One region of the Erwinia persicina genome, then DNA from elsewhere that is predicted to be linked to it. Evidence: predicted binding sites of a transcription regulator. Region 1 holds the regulator's gene; the other holds the start of a gene.

Region 1 (14,806 bases):
TTCCGCTTTCCGTCAGCGCCAGATTGCGGGTATTGCGTACCAGCAGAGTCACGCCCAGCACCTGTTCCAGTGTTTTGACATGCAGGCTGACCATGGCCTTGCTCAGACCGAGATTATCAGCGGCACGGGTAAAGCTGCCGCTGTCGACGACCGCGAAGAACGTGTGGATCTTATCGAGATGGGTATGCACGTGATTGTTCACTTTTATAAAACAATATTTTCAATTTATGCCAGTCGATTTACGTAGTCAATCACCGCTATGCTGCGCCCGGAGGTATGACTATGAGTTATCGTTACCGTGTTGCCGTCATTTTTTTGCTCGGTTTTTTTATTGATTGTATTAATATTTTTATGTCGGCTGTTGCCCTGCCGGAGATAGCCGGACAACTGAGTATTGCCAGCGGATCGCTTAGCTGGGTGGCGAACAGTTACATCCTTGGGCTGACGGTGATTATTCCGGTCAGCGGCTGGCTGGCTGGCCGCTTCGGCGCACGCCCGGTGCTGGTGGTATCGATGATCCTGTTCAGCCTGGCGGCATGGGGTTGTGGTCGGTCCGATTCATTTACGTTACTGGTGCTGTGGCGTTTTTTACAGGGTATGGCGGGGGGACTGCTGATCCCGGTAGGGCAGGCGCTGACGTTCAACCTGTTCCGGGGCAGGGAGCGGGCAACCATTTCTACGCTTATCATGTGTGTGGCGCTGATAGCCCCGGCACTTTCTCCCCTTTTAGGGGGAATGATTGTGGACACACTCTCGTGGCGCTGGATTTTCTGGTGCAATATTCCGTTTAGTCTGGCTGCCGCTGTACTGGCCGCACTGTGGATAAAGCCTGAAACGCTGACGGCTATTCATCCTGACATTCGGGGTATTCTGCTGGTCTGTCTGTCGCTGGCTGCCGTGCTGCTTGGGCTCTCACGGCTGAGTGAGCCGGGTTCCGCGCTCCCGGCCTCGCTGTGGCTGCTGTCGGGGCTCTGTCTGGCATTCGCTTATCTGAAACATTACCGGCGTCAGGCGCAGGCGGTAATAGATCTGAGTCTGCTGCGTAACGCCCGGCTTCAGCTTGCAGTGGTGGTGTATTACGCGGTACCGGGCCTGTTTACCGGGGTAAACCTGCTGAATATATTTTATCTGCAACAGTGCCTGCATTTTTCTGCCGAGCGCAGCGGGGCTTTTATGCTGTTTTACGGCGGTGGTGCGCTGGTGGCGATGTTGCTGTGTGGTCGTCTCTACCATCGTCTTGGAACCGCCATCCTGTTCAGCACGGGCTTAGTGCTCCATGCCGTCGGTATCGCCATGCTGGCGCTGGTACAGAAGCCGGAACAGATCCTGGTGTTGAGCCTCGCCTACCTGTTGATGGGCATTGGCGGCGGAATAAGCGCCAATACGGCGCAAACCAGCGCCCTGAGCGATTTTCACGATCGACAGATGACGCGGGCCAGCGTGATATGGAATATTAACCGTCAGCTTTCATTCAGCCTGGGGGCGGCCCTGCTGACGGTGCTGTTCAGTTTACTTAATCACTTTTATCCTGCAGCGCAGTCATATCAGCAGGTTTATATCATCGCCGCCGTTACCGGGCTGCTTCCGCTGTGGATGATCTCCCGCCTCACCCGTCATAAGGATACCCTGTGTCAACATTAACCGAAAAAGCCCGTGAAAGTGTTCTGGTGTTACATGAACAGATTACTGCCGTATTTAATGGTAATGAAAGTCAGTTAACGCCGCTGCTTTCACATTTTGACCCCGACTTTGTGATGGTCACGCCCACCGGCAAGAGCCTGGCGATGCCTGAGCTAGCGGCACTGTTTGCACGCCTGGTCGGCGGGCGGCAGGGGTTGAAAATTACCATTGAACAGTGTCAGACCCTGGCCCAGTTTGGCCAGGAGGTGGCCATTCAGTATCACGAACGGCAGCAGCAGGGGGAAAATCATACTCACCGAATTTCACTGGCGGTGATTAACTGTGGTGTTGAGCCACCGCGCTGGCGATATTTACAGGAAACGATGGTGACCAACTGATTACTGTACTAGTTCGCGAGTGTGAAGATGTGTAGACTATGCGGCATTATGGCCGTTTAGCCAGTGGATTATCCCGGCAAAGGGCATGTTTTTTTACTGCTTCCGCTAAGGGATTGTTATGGCTGTACCGGCTTCTGCTGTTCGCTTACCGTCGACACTGTGGGGAACACTGATTATCAGCGGCACCATCATTGGTGCCGGAATGTTTTCTCTTCCTGTGGTGATGTCCGGTGCCTGGTTTCTCTGGTCCTCGGCTCTGCTGATCGCCACATGGTTCTGTATGTTGCTGTCCGGGCTGTTATATCTTGAAGCCAGTCTGCATTATCCCGCTGGAGCCAGTTTCGATACCGTTACACGTGACCTGTTGGGGCGTGGCTGGAATCTGGTTAATGGCCTGTCGGTAGTCTTTGTATTGGGTATCCTGACCTACGCCTATATTTCTGCCAGCGGAGCGATTATACAGCGCAGCCTGGGGCAGTTAGATATCGGCATGTCGGCCCGGGTGGCTGGTCTGCTGTTTACGCTGCTGGTGGCACTGTTTATCTGGCTTGGGACGGCGGTGGTTAGCCGCATGACGCTGATTTTTCTTGGCGCAAAGGTCATTACTTTTTTGATGATTTTCGGCGGGCTGCTGTGGCATATCGAGCCGGTCAATCTGCTCGACAGCCAGGGAACGGAGAGCGATTATTTACGCTATCTGTGGGCCGTCGTGCCTTTCTGCCTGGCCTCTTTTGGCTATCATGGCAATATTGCCGGGTTGATCAGTTATTATCATAAAAATGCAGCACGCGTCAGCCGCTGTCTGGTTTTTGGCACGTTAATGGCTCTGGCGATCTATTTTATCTGGATCATTGGCACCATGGGTAATATTCCGCGCAGCGAATTCAAAGTGATTGCTGCGCAGGGGGGAAATATCGATGTGCTGGTCGGGGCGCTATCGGGTGTGTTGCATAATCGCTATCTGAATCTGATGCTGGACATCTTCTCTAACTTTGCTGTTGCCTGCTCTTTTCTTGGTGTCAGTCTCGGCTTTTTTGATTACCTTGCCGATTTGTTTAAGCTGGATAATTCTGCACTCGGACGATTGAAAACTACGCTACTGACGTTCAGCCTGCCGTTAACGGCTGCACTCATCTGGCCTGATGGTTTTTTGCTGGCTATTGGCTATGCGGGGCTGGCTGCGACCGTCTGGGCAGTCGTGACGCCTGCACTGCTGGCCAGACAGTCCCGGCGACGTTATTCCACGGCCAATTGGCGTGTCAGGGGAGGTAACGCGCCGATTATCCTGGTGCTGTTGTTTGGTTTGCTGAATGCGCTGGTGTCGCTACTCTCTTATGGCGGGTGGTTACCGCTCTATACGGGCTAAACTGTATAATAGTAAAATACCATTAGTAGAAATACGAAAGTGGTATTTTTATTTCCCGTGAGTTTGTGGTGTCGATCATGTTTTTACATTCATAATTTATTTTCAATTGATAATTCGCGTCGCGAAAAATAATATGCATCCGTGGGTGATATAAGGCGTTAATTAATTAATCGCCAAATGGAATTATTTTCCCATCCGATAAGAATAAGGATTATTCGATGCATAACATTACCTCTGGGCGAAGTTCGCTAGCGATTCCGCTGGCGTTGAGTTTAATTTCATCTGGTGTTTTTTATTCTTCACCTTCTGTTGCTACTGGTTTTATTACAGATTCTGCACTTAATGGCAGCATTTACTACTGGCAGCGGCAGCGCGACCGTAAAGATCTCGAGCCAGCGAGTGATAAATATGGCCAGTATCAGCAAAACCTGCACCATTCTACCTTTAACGGCAGCCTGGATTTCTCTTCAGGATTGGCTGCTGACATTATCGGTTTAGACCTGGCGGTGTTTAGCGCTCTTGAAATGGCGAACAGCGGCCCAGCGGCTCCAAATGAAATTGGTTTCAGTAATGCGAAAACCCGCTGGGATGAACGCTGGAGCGGTGACCGTAGTGGCACCAGTATCTATAAGGCTGCAATAAAAGTTAAATATGATGATATATGGCTAAGGGCGGGGTATTTACAACCCACGGGACAAACTCTCCTGGCCCCACACTGGAGTTTTTTACCTGGCACTTATCTCGGTGCGGAAAGTGGATATCGGCATGATTTTGGCGATGCGGGTGTGTTGTCATTTTCGTATATGTGGAGCGACCGTTATAAAGCCCCCTGGTATGAAAATATGTATAACTTCCGCAAAGCCGATGGCTCTACGGGAATACGTTATCTGCATTCATTAGGGTTAAAATATGAATTCACCAACAAATTAGTTTTAGAAGGAGCGTTCGGACAGGCAGCAGATTACATGGACCAATATTTTGCTAAAGCATCTTATGCTTTTCCACTTATTGGCAATGATCTGCGCACCAGCTGGCAGTTCTATGGTGCCAAAGATAAAGAACATGGCGGTGCGGAAAATATTAATGATGTTTACGAGGGGCTGGCGTGGCTTCAGGCGTTGACTCTGGGCTATATCGCGGGGCCATTTGATTTTCGCCTTGAAGGAACGTGGGTAAAAGCTGAGGGTAATCAGGGCTATTTCCTGCAGCGTATGACACCCGGTTACGCCTCCTCCAATGGTCGCCTTGACGTATGGTGGGATGCCCGGTCCGACTGGAATGCCAATGGTGAAAAAGCGCTGTTTGCCGGGGTCATTTACGATCTCGTCAGTTGGCAGTTACCAGGGTGGGGTGTGGGTGCCTCTTATGCCTATGGCTGGGATGCGAAACCCAGCAGTAATCCGGTTTATAACCAGAGCTCGCGTTTAAAAGAATCGGCGTGGAACCTTGATTTACTCTATACGATTCAGGAAGGCGCGGCGAAAGGGACGTTGTTCAAGCTGCATTACACCCGCTATGACAACCACAGCAATATTCCCAGTTACGGCAGTGGGTACAACAATATTTTCCAGGATGAAAAAGACGTTAAATTTATCGTAATTGCGCCTTTCACCCTGTTTTGATTGCGCAGGACTGACAGGAGAATGGGTATGAAAGCAGGGATAACAATTTTCTTGATGCTGCTGTTGTGCGGCTGCATGTCGCAGATGCAGCGTAGCAATACGCCAGAGCGCGAAGCCTGGCGCAGCTGTATTAATCAGGCAAACGGCAGCGCTGAAAAGGTTAAGGCCTGCAAACCGCTACCTGGCTCTCTGCACCAGCAGCCACAGCACCAGCAGTTTGCCCGCCAGGAAAGTGTGCGAGTCCTTGACTATGAACGCTGCCTGGACGCGGAACAAATGGGCGGCGGTGAAGGTGTTCATGAACGCTGTGGCAAACTTTGGCAGGAAATTCAGCAGGCTAATCAATAATTGACAAGGAAGGATGCAATTATGAATGTTAAAAGAACCAGTCAGTTAGCACTGGCAGTTATCGCTATTCTGGGAAGCAGTACCGGTCTCGCGAGCCAGCAGCTGGTGGATCAAATCAGTCAGTTCGGTGTTAGCTATCAGGTTACTGATAACCATGCTGCGCTCAACGGTGTGGACTGTGCTGTACTTGGGGCTGACTGGGCTTCCTGCAACCGCGCCACGATTACGCTGACGAACAATGGGCCAACAATCACCAGTAAAAACTGGGCAATCTATATGAGCAACGTCCATAAAACGCTGGCTGTTCAGAACGATCAGTTTCGAATGGTGCATATTGTCGGCGATCTGACCCGGCTGGAACCTACGGATAAATTTGTCGGTTTGGCACCCGGGGCTTCTGTCGTCATCCCGATTGTTAATGAGTACTGGCAGCTATTTAGCACGGACGTGATGCCACGCTGGTATGTGACGTCCGGTGATGCTAAACCAAAAATCATTCAGGCTACGGATACAGAAGATCTCTCTCGTTTCGTGGTTCCGATTGGTGATCAGTGGAAACGCACTCCTGAAGATAAAAATATTCTGATGGAAGCTGGCAGCCGCTACGTGAAAAATCAAGATGTTAAACAACTTGCTGCCAGCGAACTTCGTGGACAAATTGTTCCCACTCCGCTGAAAGTGGTGATAGCGGAAGAGGATGCCGATCTCAGTCAGGGTATAAACCTTAATTTGGCGAGTTTACCGAAAGATCGGGCGGAAGCCGTTAAACAACGTTTCTCCCTGCTGGGCGTGAAACTGAATGCGGCAGGTTATCCTATCCTTACCACCGTGAACCCAGCAGCCCTGAAAGATATTCCTTCGATATCAGGGGCTTATAGTTTGGTTATCTCGAAAGATAAAGCCGAGGTGATTGGGTACGATGCGCAGGGGGTTTACTACGGTCTGCAGTCAATTATGTCACTCCTGCCAGCAGACGGAAGTCATCGTATTGCCACCTTGAAGGCTGATGATGCACCACGCTTTAGCTACCGCGGCATCTTCCTTGATGTGGGCCGAAACTTTCACAGTAAAACGGCCATCCTGAGGATGCTTGACCAGATGTCCGCCTGGAAAATTAACGTCTTCCACTTCCATCTCACGGATGATGAAGGCTGGCGTATTGAAATTCCTGGCCTGCCAGAGCTGACTGAAGTGGGTAGCCGACGCTGTCACGACCTCAAAGAACAGCGTTGTCTGTTACCGCAGTTAGGCTCAGGGCCGTTCAGCGATAATAACGGAAGTGGCTACTTCAGCCGTGACGACTACATTGAGATTGTGAAATTTGCTGAAGCACGCGGTATCCAGGTATTGCCAGAAGTCGATATGCCTGCCCATGCCCGCGCTGCCGTGATCGCCATGGAAGCGCGTTATCAGCACCTGATGAACGCTGGCCGTGCAAAAGAAGCGTCAGAGTACCGTCTGGTCGATCCAGGAGATAACTCCAATACTACGTCGGTACAACTTTATGACCGGACCAGCTATCTGAACCCATGCCTGACTTCCTCACTGCATTTTGCTAATAAGGTCATCAGTGAAATTCAGCTTATGCACCGCGAAGCCGGGCAGCCACTGCGTAGCTGGCACTTTGGGGGGGATGAAGCAAAAAATATTCGTCTTGGTGTTGGCTATACCGATATCAAACACCCTGAGGCGGGTAAAGGTCAGCTTGATCTCAGCAGGGAAGATCAGCCGTGGGCGAAGTCCCAGGTTTGTCAGGCCATGATTGCATCAGGTAAGGTCAGCGATCTGGGGCATCTTCCGAGCTATTTTGCTTTGAAGGTCAGTGAATTAGTCAAAAAACACGGTATTGAGCGAATGCAGGCCTGGCAGGATGGTTTGAAAAATGCCCAGGATGCCCATGCGTTCGCTACGCCTGAAGTTGCGGTAAATTTTTGGGATACGCTTTACTGGGGTGGCTTCGACACGGTGAATGACTGGGCGAACAAAGGCTATCAGGTGATTGTTTCAAACCCAGACTATCTCTATATGGATTTCCCGTCTGAGGTGAATCCACTCGAAAGGGGCTATTACTGGGGCACTCGTTATAATGATGAACGTAAAATGTTCAGTTTTGCGCCGGATAATATGCCACAAAATGCAGAAACTTCTGTTGATCGTGACGGTCAGTTCTTCAATGCGAAATCTGACAAACCATGGCCTGGTGCAACCGGTATGTCGGCACAGTTGTGGAGTGAGACTGTACGCACTGATGACCAGATGGAGTCTATGATCTACCCGCGTATGTTCTCTGCAGCAGAGCGCTCCTGGCATCGTGCGGCTTGGGAGCAGGATTATCAAGCTGGCAAAGAGTATCGGGGCGGTGAAACGCAATGGATTGACCAGCGTGCTTTACACGATGACTGGCAGCGATTCGCCAATATTCTTGGTCAGCGAGAGCTGGCTAAACTCGATAAGCATGGCATCAGCTATCGTTTACCGGTGCCAGGCGCACGCATTGTGGCTGGCAAACTTGAAGCTAACACGGCCTTCCCTGGTTTAGAGATGCAGTTCAGCACCGACGGCGGAAAGCGCTGGCAGTATTACGACAGACAAAACCTACCAACGGTAACCGGAGACGTGCAGATTAGAGCGGTAAGCCCGGATGGGCAGCGCTTCAGCCGACAGGAATCATTGTAAGACAGGCATAAAAAAACCGATGGCAGGGCCATCGGTTTTTGCATTCAGTCGATCAGATTACTTATCGTGCAGAGTCTCGTCTTCACGGCAATCACCCAGCGAACAGTGGCCATAAAGATACAGGCTGTGGTTGCTCAGTTTAATACCATGACGCGTAGCGATTTCACGCTGACGCTCCTCAATATATTCGTCTCTAAACTCAATGACTTTACCGCAGTCCAGGCAGATCAGGTGATCGTGGTGGTGCTGTTGGGTCAGTTCGAAAACGGATTTACCGCCTTCAAAGTTGTGGCGGGTAACGATCCCCGCGTCATCGAACTGGTTCAGGACACGGTAAACCGTAGCCAGACCAATTTCTTCGCCCATATCAATCAGGCGTTTGTACAAGTCTTCCGCACTGACGTGATGGCCCTCTGGTTCCTGAAGCACTTCCAGAATTTTCAGTCGGGGAAGCGTGACTTTCAGGCCGGCCTTCTTTAATGCGGTGTTATTGTCAGTCATGCGGATATTGTCCTGTTACTTTGCGAGTCACTTAGTGGCTGAAAAGCCCTGAACATCGGTCGGCGCTAAAAATGAGTGCGTTTCAGTATAGAACTGATAATTCGAAATGAAAACCAAAAGGGATGCCTGAAACCGCAAGGGATGTAAGGATAAGTGTCGTTACATCCAGGGAAGCGCGCGCCCGGATTATGTTGGTTTAACATCTCGATCTGCCTCATCTCATCGCCCTTAGGGCGACTCACGTCCTCAATAATGGGGCTTGCGCTGAGAAAGCGGGTAACCGATGGGGTTATTGTACAGTTTTGCAGATGAAAGTTACAAATATGTATCTATTACTTCTATAGGAAAAACCACTCACTTGATGTGAGATACCTCCCACATCAAGCTGTTATAGCTATGCTTCGATAATGTCTTGCAGCTGAAGTTCATCTGAAATTTGTTTTACCCACTGCTCAACACGCTCGTTGGTGAGCTCCGGCTGACGGTCTTCATCAATGGCCAGGCCAAGGAAGTGGGTGTCATCTGCCATGCCTTTAGAGGCTTCGAAGTGATAGCCTTCACTCGGCCAGTGGCCAACAATGACGGCACCGTTCGGCTCAATGATGTCACGGATAGTGCCCATCGCATCACAGAAGTACTCCGAGTAATCTTCCTGATCGCCACAGCCGAACAGGGCCACGAGTTTACCGTTGAAGTCGATCTCTTCCAGCGTCGGGAAGAAGTCATCCCAGTCACACTGTGCTTCACCGTAGTACCAGGTCGGGATGCCCAGCAGCAGAATATCAAAGGCTTCAAGGTCTTCTTTGCTGCTTTTAGCAATATCACGAACTTCTGCAACATCTTTCCCCAGTTGCTTCTGGATCATTTTTGCAATGTTTTCGGTATTGCCTGTATCGCTACCAAAGAAAATGCCGACGAGTGCCATGAGCTTAATAACCTCTTGAATCTTAATGATATGGTGACTGCTGATTTTTTAGCAGATATCGTTAATGATAACAGACCGCCGTAAGCGGATAAATGAGTAATACTGCTGGTTTTGTCGCTGAGTGCTCACCCCCCGAAAGAATCAGGGCTGATGGCTTTGCAGCTGTGCCAGCAGCATCTCTTCAATCAGCTCACTTCGGCTCATATTACGCTCGAAAGCCAGCTGATTCAGGACATCCACCGCGTCGCTGTTCATTTTCAGCTCAACACGTTTCAGGCCGCGCACTTTATCACGCTTGAGCTGATTACGTTTGTTGATACGCAACTGCTCATCACGCGTCAGCGGATTGGTCTTGGGTCGTCCCGGACGACGTTCATCTGCAAACAGATCGATCGTTGTGCGGTCCGTATTCTCTTTTGCCATAGGAATCGTCGTACTGAAAGGCTGGATGACTGATGAATTGGCCGATATGCCGTCTGAGGGTTCAGCAGCGGCAAAATTTTAGCGCGCCATCATACCCCAGTGAAAGTGGTGACGACAATCATTTATCCCCTTCATTCTTCAAGCGGTCGGGGGGATGATGGCGTCCTTAATCCGGCCCTTCCTGGGCCTGTTCCCGGCCACTGAGTGATTTCTGCTCACACCCTTGACCGAACGTCTTGCCGCCCTGCAGCAACACGCATGATTTTGGTTATGATAACCGGAGCAAATAATTTTTTTACAACGCAAAAAAACGACGAATAGCACGTAACACCGCATCGGGCTTTTCGGCATGTACCCAGTGCCCGGCACCGCTTATTACATGTGCACGGGCCTGCGGGAACTGTGACATTAGCGCATCACGATATTCGTCTGCCAGATACGGTGAGCGGTCTCCGCGAATGAAAAGCACCGGGTGCGGCCAGGCCGGTAGCGACTGCCAGCCAATAATGTCGTCATAACAGGACAACAGCACGGGAACGTTGAAGCGCCACTCACCATCATGAAATGATTTGAGCAGAAACTGAATCACGCCTTCTTCGTCAATCGACTGCCGCATCAGCGATGCTGCTTCACTCCGTGAGGTGATAGCCGCATTTGTCACGGCGTTCAGGGCTGTGAAGATGTCATCGTGGTGACGGGTGGTGTAAGCCACTGGCGCAATATCAATCACCACGATACTCTCTACCCGATCGGGGGCCAGCGCGGTCAACGCCATAGCGATCTTCCCGCCCATTGAATGTCCGATCACACTAAAGCGATCGACCTGCAAGTCGTCAAGCGTTTCCAGGATGTCCTGAGCCATCAGGGGATAATCCATCTCAGGCGCACGCGAAGACAAGCCGTGATTGCGCACATCGAGTTGAATCAGACGACGATCGTCTTTTAATCCCCGGGCCAGTACGCCCAGGTTGTCCAGGCTGCCGAACAGGCCGTGGATCAACACCAGAGGCAGTCCATGAGTCGCAGATTGTTCAGATTGCAGGCGGAAATTCAAATTCATAGCGAAAGTTCTTACAGTTGGCACGAGGGCTTAGGGTATCATGGATCCCACAATTTCTGCCGCTGGTGCGAATCACGGAGATGATCTTTTTGCGGCATATTCCGACTTTTGCCCTGAAAAGGGCATGGCGCTACACCCCGGCAGGATTTAACTTTATAATCCTGATGTTAGAACTGGGCAGGCTAAACGCCGTGAGGGTGACGAGAGTCTTCGTCCCTGAGTAACCGGGTTCTGATACAAGCACTAACCGTACTGGATAAAGATGAAAACGATCGAAGTCGACGAAGAGCTATACCGCTATATTGCCAGCCACACTCAGCATATTGGTGAAAGTGCATCAGATATTTTGCGCCGGATGCTGAAATTCACCGCCGGTCAGACCATGTCAGCGGTGTCCGCCTCTGCGATGGCAAAAGAGCCTGTTGCGGGTGGCATTAAAACGGAGTCCCGGCCGCAGGATCGCGTTCGCGCGGTGCGTGAGCTGTTGCTTTCGGACGAGTATGCCGAGCAGAAGCGGGCGGTAAATCGTTTCATGCTGATCCTGTCAACTTTATACAGTCTGGATGCCAAAGCGTTTGGTGCAGCGACTGAATCGCTGCAGGGTCGAACCCGCGTCTACTTCGCGGGTAACCAGCAAACGTTGGTAGAAAATGGCACCCATACGAAGCCTCAGCACGTTCCGGGCACACCGTACTGGGTGATAACCAACACAAATACTGACCGTAAGCGCAGCATGGTGGAACACATTATGCTGTCGATGCAGTTCCCGGTGGAACTGACAGAGAAAGTTTGCGGTACCCTCTAACTGAAGCGTCAGGGAGAAGCGCCAATGGCCAATCACCCCCGTGCCGGCCAACCAGCCCGGCAGAGCGATTTGATTAACGTTGCACAATTAACATCTCAGTATTATGTCCTGCAGCCTGAACTGGGTAACGCAGAACATGCGGTGAAATTTGGCACTTCCGGCCATCGCGGTAGCGCGGGCCGTCACAGCTTCAATGAGACTCACATTCTGGCTATCGCACAGGCGATCGCCGAAGAACGTAAAAAGAATGGTGTGACCGGTCCCTGCTACGTCGGCAAAGATACCCATGCGTTGTCTGAGCCGGCCATCATCTCGGTACTGGAAGTGCTGGCCGCTAACGGTGTGGATGTGATCGTACAGCAGGATAATGGCTACACGCCAACGCCGGCCATTTCCCATGCGATCCTCGAACACAACAAAGCCGGTGGTATTCAGGCAGACGGTATTGTGATCACGCCGTCGCACAACCCCCCGGAAGATGGCGGCATTAAATACAATCCGCCAAACGGCGGGCCTGCCGACACCAACGTGACAAAAGTTGTGGAAGATCGTGCTAACGCGTTGATCAAAGATGGCCTGAAAGACGTGAAACGCATTCCACTGGATCAGGCGTGGGCCAGCGGTCATCTGACTGAACAGGATCTGATCCAACCTTATATTGAAGGTCTGGCGTTGATCGTGGATATTCCGGCGATTCAGAAAGCAGGGCTGAAAATTGGCGTTGATCCGCTGGGCGGCTCAGGTATTGCCTACTGGCAGCGAATTGCGGAATTCTACAAGCTGGATCTGACCATCGTTAACGATGCGGTCGATCAGACTTTCCGCTTTATGCATCTCGACCACGACGGCGTGATCCGCATGGACTGCTCGTCTGAGTCGGCGATGGCGGGCCTGCTGGCGCTGCGCGACAAGTTCGATCTGGCCTTTGCCAATGATCCTGATTACGACCGTCACGGTATTGTGACGCCTGCAGGACTGATGAATCCCAACCACTATCTGGCGGTTGCGATCCAGTACCTGTTCCAGCACCGCCCACAGTGGGGTCAGGACGTTGCCGTGGGTAAAACCCTGGTGTCCAGCGCGATGATTGACCGCGTGGTTGACGATTTAGGGCGTAAACTGGTGGAAGTGCCGGTAGGCTTCAAATGGTTTGTCGACGGCCTGTTTGATGGCAGTTTTGGTTTTGGTGGTGAAGAAAGCGCAGGGGCTTCCTTCCTGCGTTTCGACGGCACACCATGGTCAACCGATAAAGACGGCATCATTATGTGCCTGTTGGCAGCCGAAATTACCGCGGTCACCGGCAAGAACCCACAGCAACACTACGATGAACTGGCTCAGCGTTTTGGTGCGCCAAGCTACAACCGTATCCAGGCACCGGCGACCTCGGCTCAGAAAGCCGCGCTGTCTAAGCTTTCCCCTGAAATGGTCAGCGCTGACACCCTGGCGGGCGATCCTATTACCGCGCGTCTGACGGCGGCGCCCGGGAACGGGGCATCCATTGGCGGTCTGAAAGTCATGACCAAAAATGGCTGGTTTGCTGCACGTCCTTCCGGTACGGAAGACGCTTATAAAATCTACTGCGAAAGCTTCCTTGGTGCTGAACACCGCGAGAAGATTGAGAAAGAGGCCGTAGAAATTGTCAGCGCCGTGCTGAAAAACGTCTGATTGCTCAGGCTGTGCATGAAAAGGGCTCACTGGTGAGCCCTTTTTTTTATGGCATAAAACGGTAGCCCACGCCGGTCTCGGTTAGCAAATGCTGCGGGCGGGCGGGGTCACACTCCAGTTTCTGCCGCAGATGTCCCATATAGATACGCAGATAGTGGCTGTGCTCTACCGCATTCGGCCCCCAGACCTGAGTCAGCAACTGGCGCTGAGTCATCACTTTCCCCGGGTGATTAATGAGGCTGACCAGCAGGCGAAATTCAATCGGGGTCAAATGCAGATCTGCACCTTCACGCATCACACGGCGGGCGGCAATGTCCACCCTGATGCTGCCAAAATTGACCTCTGCGGCGGGCCCCTCATTTCCCGGTTGTGGACGGTGACGCATCGCCACCCGAACCCTGGCCAGCAGTTCGCCAACGCCGAAAGGTTTACTGAGGAAGTCATCCGCGCCGGCATCCAGAGCACTTATTTTATCCTGCTCATCGCTGCGCGCTGACAGCACAATCACCGGCATACTGCTCCACTGGCGTACTTCACGAATAAACTGCGTCCCATCGCCATCCGGCAGACCGAGATCAAGTATTACCAGCTCCGGTTTGCGTGTGGCGGCTTCAATGAGACCGCGACTCAGGGTGTCGGCATCGACCACGCGGAAACCTTCGCCCTCCAGTGCCACACGCAGAAAGCGGCGGATCTCTTTTTCATCTTCGACAATCAGGATGGTGGACACAAAACCTCAGCAGCTAACCAGAGTGGAGAGAGACGTCATGATAACAGCTGCTAATTTAGCAAAAAGTCAGCAGGGCGTCCGTGTTTGGTGACAATTCTCTGATGATGTTAATAAAGGGATCGGTATTGCAGTGAATATTTAACCAAACTGTAACCTTATTTCATTTTTCATACCAAGAATGATTTTTTTTTCGTCAAAAGTGGTCGGATCAGTAGTAAAGTTACACCTCAGGGAGTATTATTTTGTTCAGATTACACACAGCCACTTTTATTCATCCCAGGAGGACGTATGAGTCTTTATCATAACTATTCATCTACTCGGATTTTCATGCGTCGCACTGCGGTGCTGTTGATCGGCATCGCTGCGCTGCCGATCATGCTGTTCCGCCACGATCGCGCCCGTTTCTACAGCTACCTGCACCGTGTCTGGGCGAAAACCAGCGATCAGCCAGTCTGGCTGGCACAGGCTGAAGCGGCCGGATGTGATTTCTACTGATTGTATTGAGAGCTATACCTCAAAAGCTGTTTAATCCCGCCGTCAGGCGGGTTTTTTTTGCCTGTTGCCCTGAGTTTACGCTACACTGAAATCTGTACAAGATATTTGAGGTTGTATAATTATGGGCGATAAAATTCCGGTTGGTATCAGTGCCTGTCTGTTAGGCGAAAAA
Region 2 (14,806 bases), 1.5 Mb from region 1:
GAAGAGCTGCTGGATGCGGGCATTGATGTGATGACCACCGTTAATGTGCAGCATCTGGAGAGCCTGAATGATGTGGTGGGCGGCGTCACCGGTATCCGCGTACGGGAAACCGTACCCGATCCCTTTTTCGATGCCGCCGACGAGGTGGTGCTGGTGGATCTGCCGCCGGACGACCTGCGCCAGCGGCTGAAAGAGGGTAAGGTCTATATCGGGGAGGGGGCCGAGCGTGCCATTGAAAACTTCTTCCGCAAAGGCAACCTGATTGCCCTGCGCGAGCTGGCGCTGCGGCGCACCGCCGACCGCGTGGACGACCAGATGCGCGCCTGGCGCGACACCCAGGGGCGCGAGAAAGTCTGGCACACCCGCGATGCGATTTTGCTGTGCATCGGGGACAACAGCGGCAGCGAAAAGCTGGTACGCAGCGCCGCCCGCCTTGCCGCCCGGCTCGACAGCGTGTGGCACGCGGTCTATGTCGAAACCCCCCGGCTCTATCGCCTGTCTGAAGCGCGGCGGCGCGGTATTCTGCGCACGCTGCAGCTGGCGCAGGATCTCGGGGCGGAAACCGCGACCCTCTCCGATCCCAGCGAAGCCAACGCCGTGCTGCGCTATGCCCGTGAACATAACCTCGGCAAAATTATTATCGGCCGCCGGCCTGCCCGGCGCGCGTGGCGTGAGCGTTTTGCTGACCGTCTGGGGGAGCTGGGGCCGGATCTCGATATTCTCATTGTCGCGCTGGACGACCCGCCGCCGGATGCCGTCAGCCCGCTGGCGCCGCGTGCCGGGGGGAGCGAAGGTAAATGGCGTGCTCAGATGAAGGGCTGTGCCGCCGCGCTGCTGCTGTGCGCGCTGGTCACCGTCGCCGGACGCTGGCTGCTGCCCGCCGTCGACTCCGTCAACCTGGTGATGGTCTATCTGCTGTCGGTGGTCATCGTCGCCCTGCGCTATGGCCGCTGGCCGTCGGTGGCGGCAACGGTGATGAACATCGTCGCGTTCGATCTGGTGTTTGTGGCCCCCACCGGCACCATGGCGGTATCGGACGTGCAGTATCTGGTGACCTTCGGCGTGATGCTGGCGGTTGGGGTCATCGTCGGCAATCTGACGGCCGGGGTGCGCTATCAGGCGCGGGTGGCGCGCTACCGTGAGCAGCGCGCGCACCATCTGTATGAGATGGCGAAGGCCCTCAGCCGCGCCCTCAGCCAGCGTGATATTGCCACCACGCTCCAGCGCAGCGTGGAGAGCACGCTGCAGGCCCGCAGCGAACTCTATTTACCCGATGAGCAGGGTGAGCTGGTGTCGGTGGGCGATACGCACCTCAGTGCGGTACCGGACCGCGCCATTGCGCGCTGGAGTTTTGATAAAGGCCAGCCCGCCGGGGCGGGAACCGATACGTTGCCCGGCGTCCCCTGGCAGATGCTGCCGCTGAAAAGCGGCAGGGAAACGCTGGGCCTGCTGATCCTTGAACCGCTGAATCTGCGCCAGCTGATGATCCCGGAGCAGCAGCGGCTGGTGGAAACCTTCACCGTGCTGATCGCCAACGCGCTGGAGCGGATGAACCTCAGCCAGCGCGAAGCGGTCTCCCGCCTGGCCGCCGAGCGTGAACAGCTGCGTAATGCGCTGCTGTCGGCGCTGTCCCACGACCTGCGTACGCCGCTGACGGTGCTGTTTGGTCAGGCGGAAATTCTTACACTGGATCTGGCGTCTGAAAACTCACCCTATGCGCCCCAGGCCAGCGCGATGCGTGAGCAGACGCTGAATACCATTCGTCTGGTGAACAACCTGCTGGATATGGCGCGTCTGCAGTCCGGCGGTTTCCTGTTACGTCGCGAGTGGATGGCGCTGGATGAACTGGTCGGCAGCACGCTGCGTCAGCTGGCACCGCTGCTGGCCGGGCGCAACGTCACGCTGAACCTGCCGCCGATGCTGCTGATCGACGTCGATGGTCCGCTGATGGAGCGGGTATTAAGTAATCTGCTGGAAAACGCGCTGAAGTACGGGGGAGCGGGGGCAGATATCGGTATCAGCGCCACGCAGCCGTCGGCGCAGCAGCTCCAGCTTGAGGTCTGGGACAGCGGCCCGGGGATTATTTCCGGGCAGGAAAAGCTGATTTTCGAGAAGTTTTCACGTGGCGACAAGGAATCGGCGGTGCCGGGGGTCGGACTGGGACTGGCAATCTGTCAGGCGATTGTCACCCTGCATGAAGGGACCATCCGGGTGGAGAACCGGCCGCAGGGCGGGGCACGCTTTATCATCACGCTGCCGCTCACCCCACCGCCGGAGCTTGAGGACTATATTACGCCAGACACGACGCAATAAAGGCAGCAGCACGCGCGGCACCCTGTGCCGAAATGGCGTGGCCCACGCCCGGTTCATACTGGCTGCTGACCTGCACGCCCAGTGTGCGCAGACGCTGCTCCGCGGATTCACTCTCCTGCACCGGGATCACCTCATCGGCCATGCCGTGCACCAGCAGTACCGGGGTATTCAGCGCCGGGGTGAGCGGTAGAGGGGACGACAGGCGGCCGGAGAATGCCACAATGCCGGCCAGCGGCCAGCGGCCGGATACCAGCGCATCCAGCGCCATGATCGACCCCTGCGAGAAACCGGCCAGCACCACCTGGTCGGGACGGTCACTCATCTGATGCTGGTCAAGGATTGCCTGAAGCGTCTGGTCAAACGCCGCCCGCGCTTGCGCCACGCGGGCAGGGCGGTTTTCCGGGGTGACGCCCGTCAGGCTGAACCACTGCCAGCCTGCGCCGTGTTCAAAATGTACAGGGGCATTGGGGCTGGCAAAGCGCACGCCCGGCAGGGTGGATGCCCAGTGATCGCCCAGGCCCGCCAGGTCATCGCCGCTGCTGCCGACGCCATGCAGTAAAATGACAAGTCCCTGCTTCATGGTTGTCTCCTGAAATCAGTTCAACACCGCTGTTCCCGGGGAGGAACGCCTTATCTGCCTGCCATCAGCAGAGGCGGGCTTACAGCTTATCCTTGCGCGACATACTGTCCAGATAGCCCATCACAAAGGCTGACAGCACAAACGTCAGGTGGATAATCACGTACCACATCAGTTTATTATCCGGGATATTCTTCGCATCCATAAACACCCGCAGCAGGTGAATGGAGGAGATCGCCACGATGGAAGCGGCCACCTTATTCTTCAGCGAGCCGGAGTCCATCTTACCCAGCCAGTTGAGCTTCTCTTTATGCTCACCGATATCCAGCTTGGAAACAAAGTTTTCGTACCCGGACAGCATCACCATTACCAGCAGCCCGCCCACCAGTGTCATGTCGATCATCGACAGCAGCACCAGCACCATGTCATTTTCTGTTATCTCAAGCACGTGCGGCAGCAGATGGATCAGCTCCTGGAAAAATTTAATGGCCAGCGCCACTAATCCCAGCGACAGCCCGAGGTAAATCGGGGCCAGCAGCCAGCGTGCAGAATAAATCAGGTTTTCGACAAAACGTTCCATAGCATCCAGTTCACCATTCAACAGGGCGGACAGTATACCTGATGGCTGAAGCATTTCTTCAAGAGGCGGGCGGTTAAAATCGCGGAATTTAAACGACTTTACGTTATGCGCCGGCAGAACAGGCGACGTTTTGCGGTGGCTGCAGTGACGATGCGTTCCTGCCCGTCCGCCTGTCCGGCGTGGCAACCGCCCGCGCTGCGTCGGTCAGTTGCCCGGCTAGAGGTGATTTTCCCCGGAGGACAGGTCATCCTGGCTGCCCTGCGGCAGCAGGTCGTTAACCGGGCGCATCACCTTTTTCAACTGGCGCTCGTAGCCGAACGGGCTGCCCTGATCGCGATCGCTCTGCGGGCTGGCCGCGGCCTGGCTTATGCAGGGGAGGAACATCACCGCCAGCAGGGCGGTCATTCTGGCAAACTGTGACACGTGGGCTCCGGGCTTAGTGATACTGGCGATACTGGATACGGTAATCACGCGGGGTGACGTTAAAGTGTTTTTTAAACACCCGCTGGAAGCACTGCTGGGAAGAGAAACCCAGGTCCGTTGAAATGGCCATAATGGTTTTCGTGGAGCTCACCAGGCACTGTGCGGCCTGATCGAGGCGACGGCTGCGAATAAATGTCGCCAGCGTGATGCCTTTCTGCTGTTTAAACGCGCGTTGTAAGTGCCACTTTGAGTAGCCCGATTTTGCCGCAACCGTTTCGATATTCAGCCCTTCTTCAAGGTGATCGTCGATCCAGTCGACGATAACGTCGACGATTTCATTTTTCATGTTGAGCTCCGCGATGACGGGCTTGCGCCCACTCCTGCCTTAAAAAAACAAGGAAGTTAGTTATTGTTTTGATTTTATTGAAATAATTGCGATATGAAAAAAAACGAAGAACATATCAAAAAAACGTGGAAGCGATGGTATTAGAGCGCTTAAAATAGTTCAAATAGATAATTTTAATCTTAGATAATAGATACTACCTATATGCCATCGAATATGGACCTGAACCTGGTCCGGGTGTTTATCGCGATTTATGAAACGCAGAGCGTCAGCGGCGCTGCCGCACGTCTGTATATCACCCAGCCTTCCGCCAGCTACGCCTTAGCCCGGCTGCGGGATACCACCGGAAATGAGCTGTTTAAGCGCAGTCGTAAAGGCATGTTGCCGACGCCCACCGCCACGCAGCTTTATACCGTATTTAAAAAATCTCTCAGCGGTATTGAGAAGGCGGTGGCGGACACCCGCAGCTTCTCGCCGGACACATCCTTTCACAAATTTCGTCTCGCCCTCTCTGACCTCGGGGAGCTGCTGCTGCTGCCCGGGCTGGTGAGGCACCTGCGCACGGTGGCTCCTAACGTTCAGCTGGAGGTGATCCCCGTAGAGATGCGTAAGCTGGATGAGTGGTTGCTGACGGGGAAAGTCGATGCCGCTCTGTGCAGCCGCAACGAGAGCATCTCGCTGGCCCAGCGTGACCGGATTATGGATGAGCGCTATGTTTGTCTGTTACACCGTGAACACCCGCGCATCGGCGAGACGCTGACGCAGCAAGCGTACCTGGAAGAGCAGCATATTATCGTGTCGACCATCAGCGGCCATTATCTGGTCGAGGAGCGGATCAAAGAGTATGGCTTTGAGCGGCGGGTGGCGCTGGAGGTGCCGCACTTTGCTGCGCTGGGGGAGTTGATTGCTTCCAGCGAGCTGCTGGTAACCTTGCCGTCCAGCGCGGCAAAAATCTACGTTGCGCGCGGCAACGGCAGGATTATCGAACTGCCGTTTACCTTACCGAACCTTGAGGTGTATCTCTATGCACACACGGAAATCGGCGATATCACGGCCAAAACCTGGTTTTATAACACGCTGAAAGAGACCAGCCAGCGGCTGATGACGCGATGATCACCCCTCGCGGCGTGGGCCGCGACTCCAGTACGCCATAAAGCTGATGCATTCCGGCGACAGACCGCGCTCGCCAATCAGGTAGCGGCGTAGCTGCTTGACGGCGCTGGACTCGGCGGCCACCCAGCCGTGGAAGCGCTTATCGCCGCTGTCGGCGCGATCCCAGAGAATATCGCCTTCGCTTTCTTCATGCAGCTCGCCCCGCACCAGCGCGCTGGCAGGCAGGATCACCTGCTGCTGTACCGCGCTCAGTAACGCTTCGCCGTGGGATGCCCCGATCACTTCGCGCGGCAGCCAGTGAATATCGGCAAACCGGTAGTGGCTGAGGTCAACACAGTCGCCACGCTTCGGCACTTCGAGGAACACCTGCAGCTGCGGTGGGTTATCCCAGCCGGCCAGCTGCTCCAGGATTGCCTTTGCTGCCGGCAGCGCCGTTTCGTCCGCCACCACCAGCGCCCGTTCAACGTCCGGGTGCGGGGCCCACTCGTAGCCGCCGCTGCTGGTCGGACAGGCAAGGTTGGGGGCCACCATTTGCAGCGCCGCACCCGGCTCCGCCGACAGCGCCCACGCCGATGCCGGGCCTTCGGTGCCGTGCATGACAAATTCCACTTCCACCTCAGCGGCTTCTGCATTGACATGACGGAGGGTATAGGTGCGCGCAATCGGACGGCTTTCCTGCGGCATGGCCCGCGCTTTCTCCCACCAGGTTTTATCCCCGTCGTCGGTCAGCGATGACGGCGTGCCGTTAAGCGACGGAAAAAGCAGCTTAATGCGCTGATCCGGCGCATCCATCTTCATCTGACGGATATCCTGGCCGCTGAAAACGCAGCGCAGCATCGAAGGTGAAAGTACCTGCTTACGCGCCAGCACCACATTAAATAAGCGATAACCCTGAACACCCGCCATAAATCCGCCTCGTAAAGCTGAAAGCCGCGCACGTATGACAACGTGCATAAGGTCGGCAAGAATAGCAAAGCTAAATGATAATGAGAATGAGTATGAGCCTTCTTTACATGAAGGCCGCCGTAATAACGGATTGATCCCGGCACGAAAAGCGGTCAACGTAAGCCTTTCCCTGTGGTAACTGCGGAGCACGCCGATGTCCCTGATGGTCCTGACACAGCTGACCGATATTCCCGCCAGTCAGTGGGATGCCCTGACCCCCAACGATCAGCCTTTTTTACGTCATGCGTTTCTTTCGGCACTGGAGGAGAGCGGCGCGGTCAGCCGCGCCAGTGGCTGGCAGCCGCAGCATCTGCTGTGGCTGGAGAACGGGACGCCACGGGCCGCGATGCCGGGCTATGCCAAACATCACTCGATGGGTGAATACGTCTTCGATCATGCCTGGGCCGAAGCCAGCGAACGGGCAGGCATTCCTTACTATCCTAAATGGCTGTCGGCCGTGCCGTTCAGCCCGGTCAGCGGCGCGCGGCTGCTGGGCGAGGCAGGCGCGGGGGCACAGCTGCTGCAGGCGCTGCCGGGCTTCCTTGAAAGTCAGTCGCTGTTCAGCGCCCATATCAATTTCAGCGATGAGCGGGTTCAGCACGGCCTGGCGGACGATCCCCGCTGGCTGCCGCGCCTGGGCTGCCAGTATCACTGGCACAACCGGGGGTTTCGTGACTTTCAGGATTTTCTCGATCTCCTGACCTCACGCAAACGCAAACAGCTGCGCAAAGAGCGCCAGCTGGTGGCCAGCCAGGGGGTGGAGTTTGTCTGGTATGCGGGGGGCGACGTGCAGGAAGCGCAGTGGGATTTTATCTATGCCTGTTATGCGAACACCTACCGGATACGCGGCCGTCAGCCTTATCTGGCGCGTGATTTTTTCAGCCTGCTGGCCGAACGCATGCCGGAAGCCATCCGCGTGGTGATCGCCAGCCAGCACGGCGTACCGGTGGCAATGGCCTTCAGCCTGGTGGACGGCGACACCTTCTACGGCCGCTACTGGGGCTGCCTGGAGGAGTTCGACCGCCTGCATTTTGAAACCTGCTTCTGGCAGGGAATGGAGTATGCCATTGCCCACGGCCTGCGGCGTTTTGATGCCGGGGCGCAGGGCGAGCATAAGCTGATCCGCGGGTTTGAGCCGGTGCTGACCGAGTCCTGGCACCTGCTGCGTCATCCCGGATTACAGGATGCCGTTGCCGGTTTCCTTGATCAGGAGCGGGACGGCGTTCGCGCCTGGGCGGAGGAGGCCCGGTCGGCGCTGCCGTGGCGTCAGGGAGACGGGCAGTGATGCCCGCCGCCCCGGGCGACAATCAGGCGTCGCCGACAAAACCGCCGGTCTGGTGCTGCCACAGGCGCGCATACAGGCCGCCTTTTGCCAGCAGTTCGCTGTGGCTGCCGATCTCGACGATACGCCCCTGTTCGAGCACCACCAGCCGATCCATGCGGGCAATGGTGGACAGGCGGTGGGCGATGGCAATCACCGTCTTGCCGCCCATCAGCGTTTCCAGGCTCTCCTGAATGGCGGCTTCCACTTCGGAGTCCAGCGCCGAGGTCGCCTCATCCATAATCAGGATTGGCGCATCCTTCAGCAGCACGCGGGCGATGGCAATACGCTGACGCTGGCCACCGGAGAGCTTCACGCCGCGTTCGCCCACGTGGGCATCCAGCCCGGTGCGTCCCAGCGAGTCAGACAGCTGCGGGATAAACTCGTCGGCCTTCGCCTGATGCACGGCCTGCATCAGTTCGTCCTCCGTGGCATCAGGGCGGCCATACAGCAGGTTGTCACGAATCGACCGGTGCAGCAGTGACGTATCCTGAGTGATCATGCCAATCTGCGCCCGCAGGCTCTCCTGGCTGACCTCCGCAATGTTCTGGCCGTCAATCACAATGCGCCCGCCGTTCAGGTCGTACAGCCGCAGCAGCAGATTGACCAGCGTCGACTTCCCGGCCCCGGACGGGCCGATCAGACCAATTTTTTCACCGGGACGGATCGTCAGCTGTAAATCGTCGATCACCTGGCGTTCGCCGCCGTAGTTAAAGCGGATGGCGTCAAAGTGGATTTCACCCTGCTTAACCTGCAGCGCGGGGGCGTGGGGTTTATCGCTGACCTTCACCGGCTGGGCGATAGTTTGCAGGCCGTCCTGCACCATGCCGATATTTTCGAAGATGCCGTTCACCACCCACATAATCCAGCCCGACATATTGACGATGCGGATCACCAGGCCGGTAGCGAGGGCAATGGCCCCGACGCTGATCAGCGACTGCGTCCACAGCCACAGGGCCAGACCGGTGGTGCTGATAATCAGCAGGCCGTTCAGCGTGGTGACCACCACGTCCATGCTGGTCACCATCCGCCCCTGACGGCGGGTTTTCACCGTCTGGTCGCTGATTGCTTCGCGCGCGTACTGCTGCTCCAGGTCACTGTGAGCGAACAGTTTTAGCGTGGTGATATTGGTGTAACCGTCGACAATGCAGCCCATCAGGCGCGAGCGCGAATCGCTGGAGGCGACCGAACGGGCCTTCACGCGCGGCACAAAGTAGCGCATGCACAACACATAGCCGACTATCCAGATCAACAGCGGAACGGTCAGCCGCCAGTCGGCTTCGGCAAACAGCACCAGCGTGGTGATGGCATAAATCAGCACGTGCCACAGGGCATCCACCGCCTGCACCGCCGAGTCGCGCAGGGCGCTACCGGTCTGCATAATGCGCTGGGCGATACGTCCGGCGAAATCATTCTGAAAGAAGTTCAGGCTCTGGCGCAGCACGTAGTTATGATGCTGCCAGCGGATCATACTGGTCATGCCGGGGTTGATGGTCTGGTGCACCAGCAGGTCATGCAGGCCAATAAACAGGGGCCTGAAGAGCAGCGCGACGGCGACCATCCACAGCAGTTCTCCGCCGTGGTCACTGAAAAAGGTGGCGGCGGGGCTGGTATTGACCAGATCGATTATCCGGCTGAGGTAGCGAAACAGCGCCACTTCGATCAGTGAGGCGACCAGGCCGATAATCAGGAGCAGCGCGAAGCAGGGCCATACCTGACGCAGATAAAACAGATAGAATGCCCAGACGTTAGCGGGCGGCGTGTCGGCCGGGGCATCCCTGAAGATATTGATCATCCTTTCAAAACGGCGATACAGCATAACGCAGGCTCACTTTTACGGCAGGGAACCTGGAGTTTAGTGCATCAGGGCTTCGCCAGTACACTTCTCCCTACGCCATACCCCATCACCAGCAGCGCGCCGACCGTGCCGGCAATCCAGTGCAGTGATGCCAGATGGCCGGTAAAACGCAGCAGCGCCGGGTCTGTCACCAGCATACTGCCCGCAATCCAGCCAATCAGCGCCCCGCCCAGCGTGACGATAAACGGAAAGCGCGACAGCACTTTCAGCACCAGTTGGCTGCCCATCACAATCACCGGAATGCTGATCAGCACGCCCAGGGACACCAGCCAGACGTTACCTTTCCCGGCGGCCGCCACGGCCAGCACGTTATCAAGCGACATCACCACGTCGGCCAGGGTGATCGTCAGGACCGTTTTCCACAGGCGGCTATCGCTGCTGACGCTGGCCTCTTCCTCATCATTGCTGACCAGCTTAAAACCAATCCACAGCAGCAGCAGGCCACCGGCCACCTTCAGCCACGGTAGCGCCAGCAGCTGCACGGCGATGATCAGCAGCACCACCCGGGCGACAATGGCCCCGATCGTGCCGAGAATAATGGCTTTTTTCTGCCTCTGCGGCGGAAGTTTGCGGCAGGCGAGGGCGATCACCACGGCATTGTCGCCCCCCAGTAGCAGGTCAATCGCCACGATTTGCAGCAGGATAAGGGCGAAATCAAGATGTTCGAACCACATAAGCACTCAGTTAACGCAGAGGAGAAGGGTCACCGAATGACCCGCTGGCATCAGCGCCGGAAGTCGTTGGCGCTGATCTGATATTTCTTCAGTTTATTATACAACCCGGCGCGAGACAGCCCCATGACCTGAGCGGCCTGACGAAGGTTGCCGTTAAGCGCGTCGAGCGTGGTAATGATATGCGCGCGCTCCTGGCTGTCAAGGCGTGCTGCCTGCCGTGGCGCAGCGCGGGGGACCGCAGGGGCGAACTGGCTGCCCTGCAACACCTCATCCGGCAGATCCTGTACATCGATAAACAGGCCGGTGGTCATGTTGATCGTCCGTTCGACGATGTTTTCCAGTTCGCGGACGTTGCCCGGCCACGGATACTGGCTCAGGGCGTCCAGGGCGCGGGGGGTGAACTGCACGTTGATCTTTTTCAACTGGGTACAGACTTTCTCGCGGAACCACTCGGTCAGCGCCGGAATATCGCTGCTGCGCTCGCGCAGGGCCGGGATCGGAATGGAAATGACGTTAAGACGGTAGTAGAGATCGCGACGGAAAGCGCCGGTCTCCACTGCCCGAATCAGGTTGCAGTTGGTGGCGGCAATGATGCGCACATTGACCTTGACCGGCTGTGAGGCGCCGATGCGTACCACCTCACTCTCCTGCAGGACGCGCAGCAGGCTGGTCTGTGCCTCCAGCGGCATATCACCGATCTCATCCAGAAACAGCGTCCCGCCTTCGGCCAGTTCAAATTTTCCTGCCGCGCCACCCCGGCGGGATCCGGTAAACGCACCGTCCACGTAGCCAAACAGTTCGCTCTGCACCAGATCACGCGGCAGCGCGCCGCAGTTGACGGCAATAAAGGGTTCGCTGCTGCGCAGGCTGCCATTATGGATCGCCTGGGCAAACAGTTCCTTGCCGGTGCCGCTCTCGCCGGTCAGCAACACCGTGCTGTCGCTGCGGCTGCTACTGCGGGCTTTGTCTATCGCCACCTGTAGCGCGGGCGCGCTGCCGCGTAGCATATCAAAGGTATAACTGGCGCTGGCCCCCATCACCCGGCGGGTGATGGCGCGGATGCGCTGGTTTTCACGCAGCGTGATCACTCTGCCGCCATCCGTGGCGGGCATCACCGACACCAGACAGGGGATGGGCGGGCCACCCTCGGGCGTAAAAATGATTTCACGATCATTGCAGAACCCCGTGGTGGTCAGGCGAATATTTTCAGGATTAAGCCGGTCGTCCACCTGCTGGCCAGCCCGCACTTCGATCTGGAAGATCTGCCGGGCATAGCGGTTGATGGTTTTGATCGTCCCTGCGCGATCGAGCACGATCACCCCCTCATTCAGCGTTTCCAGGATCGAGGTCTGTTCGGCCAGCAGGGCCTGCAGGATCAGCTGCTGGCGAATCGCTTCGGCGGCGGCCTGTACCGTACCCAGCGTGTGATAGTGAAAATTATCCTGGCTGGCGGTAAGCGTCAGCACGCCGATCATCTGTCCTCCGGCATCGCGGATCGGTGCCGCCGCACACTGCAGGTGACGCTGACGCAGGGCGAGCTTCCAGTTTTCCCCGTTAAGGATATAGACCAGCCGCTGCTGCTTCAGGCAGCAGGCCGTGCAGTTGGTGCCCATTTCAGATTCGGTGAGCAGACTGCCGACGGGCGTAAGGTCGCGCCCGCAGCAGGAAAGGGTGATGCCCTGCGCGCTGGTCAGATTGATATGCCCGTCCGGGTTGTAGGCCAGCAGGTTTTCCATAATGGTACCTGCCACTTCAATCAGCCCGGCGTTATCGGCCAGAATCTGCCTGACCTCCTCCTCCGGCGGGGAAGTATAGGCAAAGTGCGACGGATCAATGCCGGCGTCGCGGCTGCGCTGCCACGAACTGAGCACCTCCGGGCGCACAAACGCGGGCTCCCGCCCGGCATCGAAGTCATGTCTTGCCTGCTCCAGCAGAGTGTCCCAGTGGCTGGCTTCGCGCCCCGCAGGCAGGTGCGGCTGCCCGTCACGCTCTGTGTGGATGGCTGCGGATAGATGTGGCTGGTTCATCGCTACTCCCTCTCATGGAATGTCCATTTTATCGACATGTTAAGTAGACATGTTTTATTTGTGTCCATTTTGTGATCGCCACGAGCAGCGCGCGACGCGCCAGACGGGCTTATGCACTCTGGCATAGGGTTTGCTTATGTCTGTTTAACCAGGAAACCGTCAGCCAGCCACCTTAAGGGGAACACAATGTCAGTCACTAACAAACACGTCCGTGTGGGATTAATCGGCGCAGGGCGCATGGGCAGCTTCCATGCCACGTCGCTGGCGCAAAAAGTGCCGGGTGCGGTGCTGGCCGCCGTTGCTGACCCGGTGCCGGGGGCGGCACAGCGCCTGGCAGAGCAGCTCGGCGCAGGGAAGTTTTACAGTGAACCGCAGGCGATGCTGGACGATCCGGAGATTGATGCGGTACTGATCGCCACCCCGGCACGTACCCACGCAGAACTGGTGGCCGCTGCTGCCCGCGCCGGCAAGCACGTGTTCTGTGAGAAGCCGATGGCGATCACGCTGGAAGAGGCCGACCACGCCATTGCCGCCGCCCGCAGCGCGGGGGTGGTGTTACAGGTGGGCTTTAACCGTCGCTTTGCCCGTGGCTTTGCCGCCGCGCTGGCCGCCATCGCGGCGGGGGAGATCGGCACCCCGCAGCTGATCCGCTCCCTGACCCGCGACCCGTCACCGCTACGCGATCCGAGCGGTATCCCGCCCTGGACCATTTATCTGGAAACGCTGATCCACGACTTTGACACGCTGCTGCACTGCAATCCCGGCGCGAAACCGGTGGAGGTGTATGCCATTGCGGATGCGCTGGTGCGCCCGGACTTTAAAGACAAGGGGCTGCTGGATACCTCGGTGGTGACGATTCGTTTTGATAACGGGGCGATAGCGGTGGCCGATGCCAGCTTTGAAGCTGTGTACGGCTACGACGTGCGGGCAGAGGTGTTCGGCAGTAACGGCATGTTCCAGATGGGCAATATCAACGTCAATAACTGCGTGCGCTACGGCGCGGGTGGGATCGCCATTGAAACCTCCCGCCAGGATACAGACCTGCTGGCAGAAGCCTATGTGGCCGAACTGAGTGAGTTTGTGCGCTGTGCGGCCAGCGGGGAAACCCCACGCGCCACCGGTGAAGATGCGCGTAACGCGCTGGAAATCGCCCTGGCCTGTATCGCATCTGTCCGCCAGGGCAAACCGATTCAACTACGAGGATAACAGCGATGTCGGACTATCGTCTTTCGGTGTCAGCCGAAATGGTTTTTCTGGATTTACCCTTAATTGAACGGGTGAAGCGTATTCATCAGCTGGGTTTCGGCGTGGAGATCTGGCACTGGAACAATAAAGACATCGATGCGCTGGCGGCGACCGGGGCCCGCTTTACCTCAATGACCGGCTATCTGACGGGCAACCTGACGGACGATGACGAGACAGAGAATCTGTTGAGCAGCGCCGCAGAATCGCTGGCGGTGGCGGAACGGCTCAACTGTCCGTGTCTGAACCTGCACGGCACCGGGCTGGATAACCAGGGCCTGCCGGTGAAACCGGTGGCGATCGTCACCGGCGAGATGTGGGTGAAAGCCGTGCGCACGCTGGAAAAAGTGGCCGCGCTGGGGGAGAAAGCAGGGCGGGTGTTTACCCTCGAAAACCTCAACCTGGCCGTTGACCATCCCGGTACGCCGTTTGCCCGGGCGGCGGATACGCTGGCGCTGGTGGAGGCGGTGAACAGCCCGTATCTGAAGATGAACCTCGACCTGTATCACGCGCAGATCGGGGAGGGCAACCTGATTGAACTGGTCAGGCGCTGCGGTCACGCCATTGGCGAGATCCAGGTGGCTGACGTGCCGGGGCGCTGTGAACCGGGCACCGGCGAGATTAACTACCGGGCGGTGGCCAGTGCGCTGCGCGCCATGAACTACCGCGGGGTCATTGCGCTGGAAGGCTGGGCGTCAGGAGACAGTGAAGCGGCCCTGGCCAGTTTTAAAGCGCATTTTGAATAATGTCAGGCCGTTGTGCGGCCAGCCCTGGCCGCTGTTTGTATCAGGATCGGCATCGTTCGCTGTGCTGACTCTGCAAAAATAATAACTTACCGACACCTACAGGAATCTCTTTATGAAAATGAATAACATTGCACTGTTGATCGGGGCGCTGGCACTCGCGCCCGCTTCCCAGGCAAAAGATCTGCGTATTGGCGTTGCTCTGGCGAATTTCGACCTGAATTTCGTCTCTATTCTGCGAACGCAGATGGCGAAGGAGATGGAAAAAGAGCAGATCCAGGGGCAGTTCGAAGATGCCAAAGGCGATATCGCGGTACAGGTACAGCAGGTGGAGAACTTTATTAACCAGGGCGTGGACGCCATCATCCTCAACCCGGTGGATACCCAGGGGGTGAAGCCGATGATGGAAGCGGCGAAGCGCGCCAACATTCCGCTGATTTTCGTTAACCGTAAACCGGAAATCGAACTGAGCGGGAAGATGGCGTATGTCGGTTCCGACTCGCTGCTGGGCGGGCGGATGGAGATGGAAGCCCTGGCGAAGAAAATGAATTACAAAGGTAACGTGGCCATTCTGATGGGTGCCCTGTCAGCGGAAGAAGCCCGCCAGCGAACCAAAGCCACCGAAGACGTCATTGCCAAATATAAAG

What was found. The regulator Fur, encoded in region 1, represses iron uptake genes when iron is present. The targets are predictions, from matches to a motif close to ATAATAATGAGAACNACTATCAA.
Region 2: the regulator Fur is predicted to act here: its motif matches at 6,330-6,352, upstream of K6L24_RS00710 (siderophore-interacting protein).

Annotation. Positions count from the first base shown of each region.
Region 1 is NZ_CP082141.1:3,317,383-3,332,188, reverse strand. It holds gene K6L24_RS15295 (LysR family transcriptional regulator) at 1-190, opposite strand, end outside; gene K6L24_RS15290 (MFS transporter) at 283-1,641, shown strand; gene K6L24_RS15285 (hypothetical protein) at 1,629-2,018, shown strand; gene mtr (tryptophan permease) at 2,137-3,384, shown strand; gene chiP (chitoporin ChiP) at 3,603-5,006, shown strand; gene chiQ (ChiQ/YbfN family lipoprotein) at 5,034-5,354, shown strand; gene K6L24_RS15265 (beta-N-acetylhexosaminidase) at 5,376-8,030, shown strand; gene fur (ferric iron uptake transcriptional regulator) at 8,088-8,531, opposite strand; gene fldA (flavodoxin FldA) at 8,926-9,456, opposite strand; gene ybfE (LexA regulated protein) at 9,598-9,879, opposite strand; gene ybfF (esterase) at 10,175-10,939, opposite strand; gene seqA (replication initiation negative regulator SeqA) at 11,202-11,744, shown strand; gene pgm (phosphoglucomutase (alpha-D-glucose-1,6-bisphosphate-dependent)) at 11,769-13,409, shown strand; gene kdpE (two-component system response regulator KdpE) at 13,456-14,139, opposite strand; gene K6L24_RS15225 (YbfA family protein) at 14,428-14,634, shown strand; gene K6L24_RS15220 (DUF523 and DUF1722 domain-containing protein) at 14,756-14,806, shown strand, end outside.
Region 2 is NZ_CP082141.1:162,864-177,669, forward strand. It holds gene kdpD (two-component system sensor histidine kinase KdpD) at 1-2,313, shown strand, start outside; gene K6L24_RS00685 (alpha/beta hydrolase) at 2,291-2,893, opposite strand; gene K6L24_RS00690 (TIGR00645 family protein) at 2,973-3,470, opposite strand; gene K6L24_RS00695 (hypothetical protein) at 3,687-3,893, opposite strand; gene K6L24_RS00700 (helix-turn-helix domain-containing protein) at 3,907-4,239, opposite strand; gene K6L24_RS00705 (LysR family transcriptional regulator) at 4,441-5,349, shown strand; gene K6L24_RS00710 (siderophore-interacting protein) at 5,350-6,255, opposite strand; gene K6L24_RS00715 (GNAT family N-acetyltransferase) at 6,449-7,579, shown strand; gene K6L24_RS00720 (ABC transporter ATP-binding protein) at 7,602-9,434, opposite strand; gene K6L24_RS00725 (TerC family protein) at 9,479-10,147, opposite strand; gene K6L24_RS00730 (sigma-54-dependent Fis family transcriptional regulator) at 10,198-12,174, opposite strand; gene K6L24_RS00735 (Gfo/Idh/MocA family oxidoreductase) at 12,361-13,380, shown strand; gene K6L24_RS00740 (TIM barrel protein) at 13,386-14,162, shown strand; gene K6L24_RS00745 (substrate-binding domain-containing protein) at 14,275-14,806, shown strand, end outside.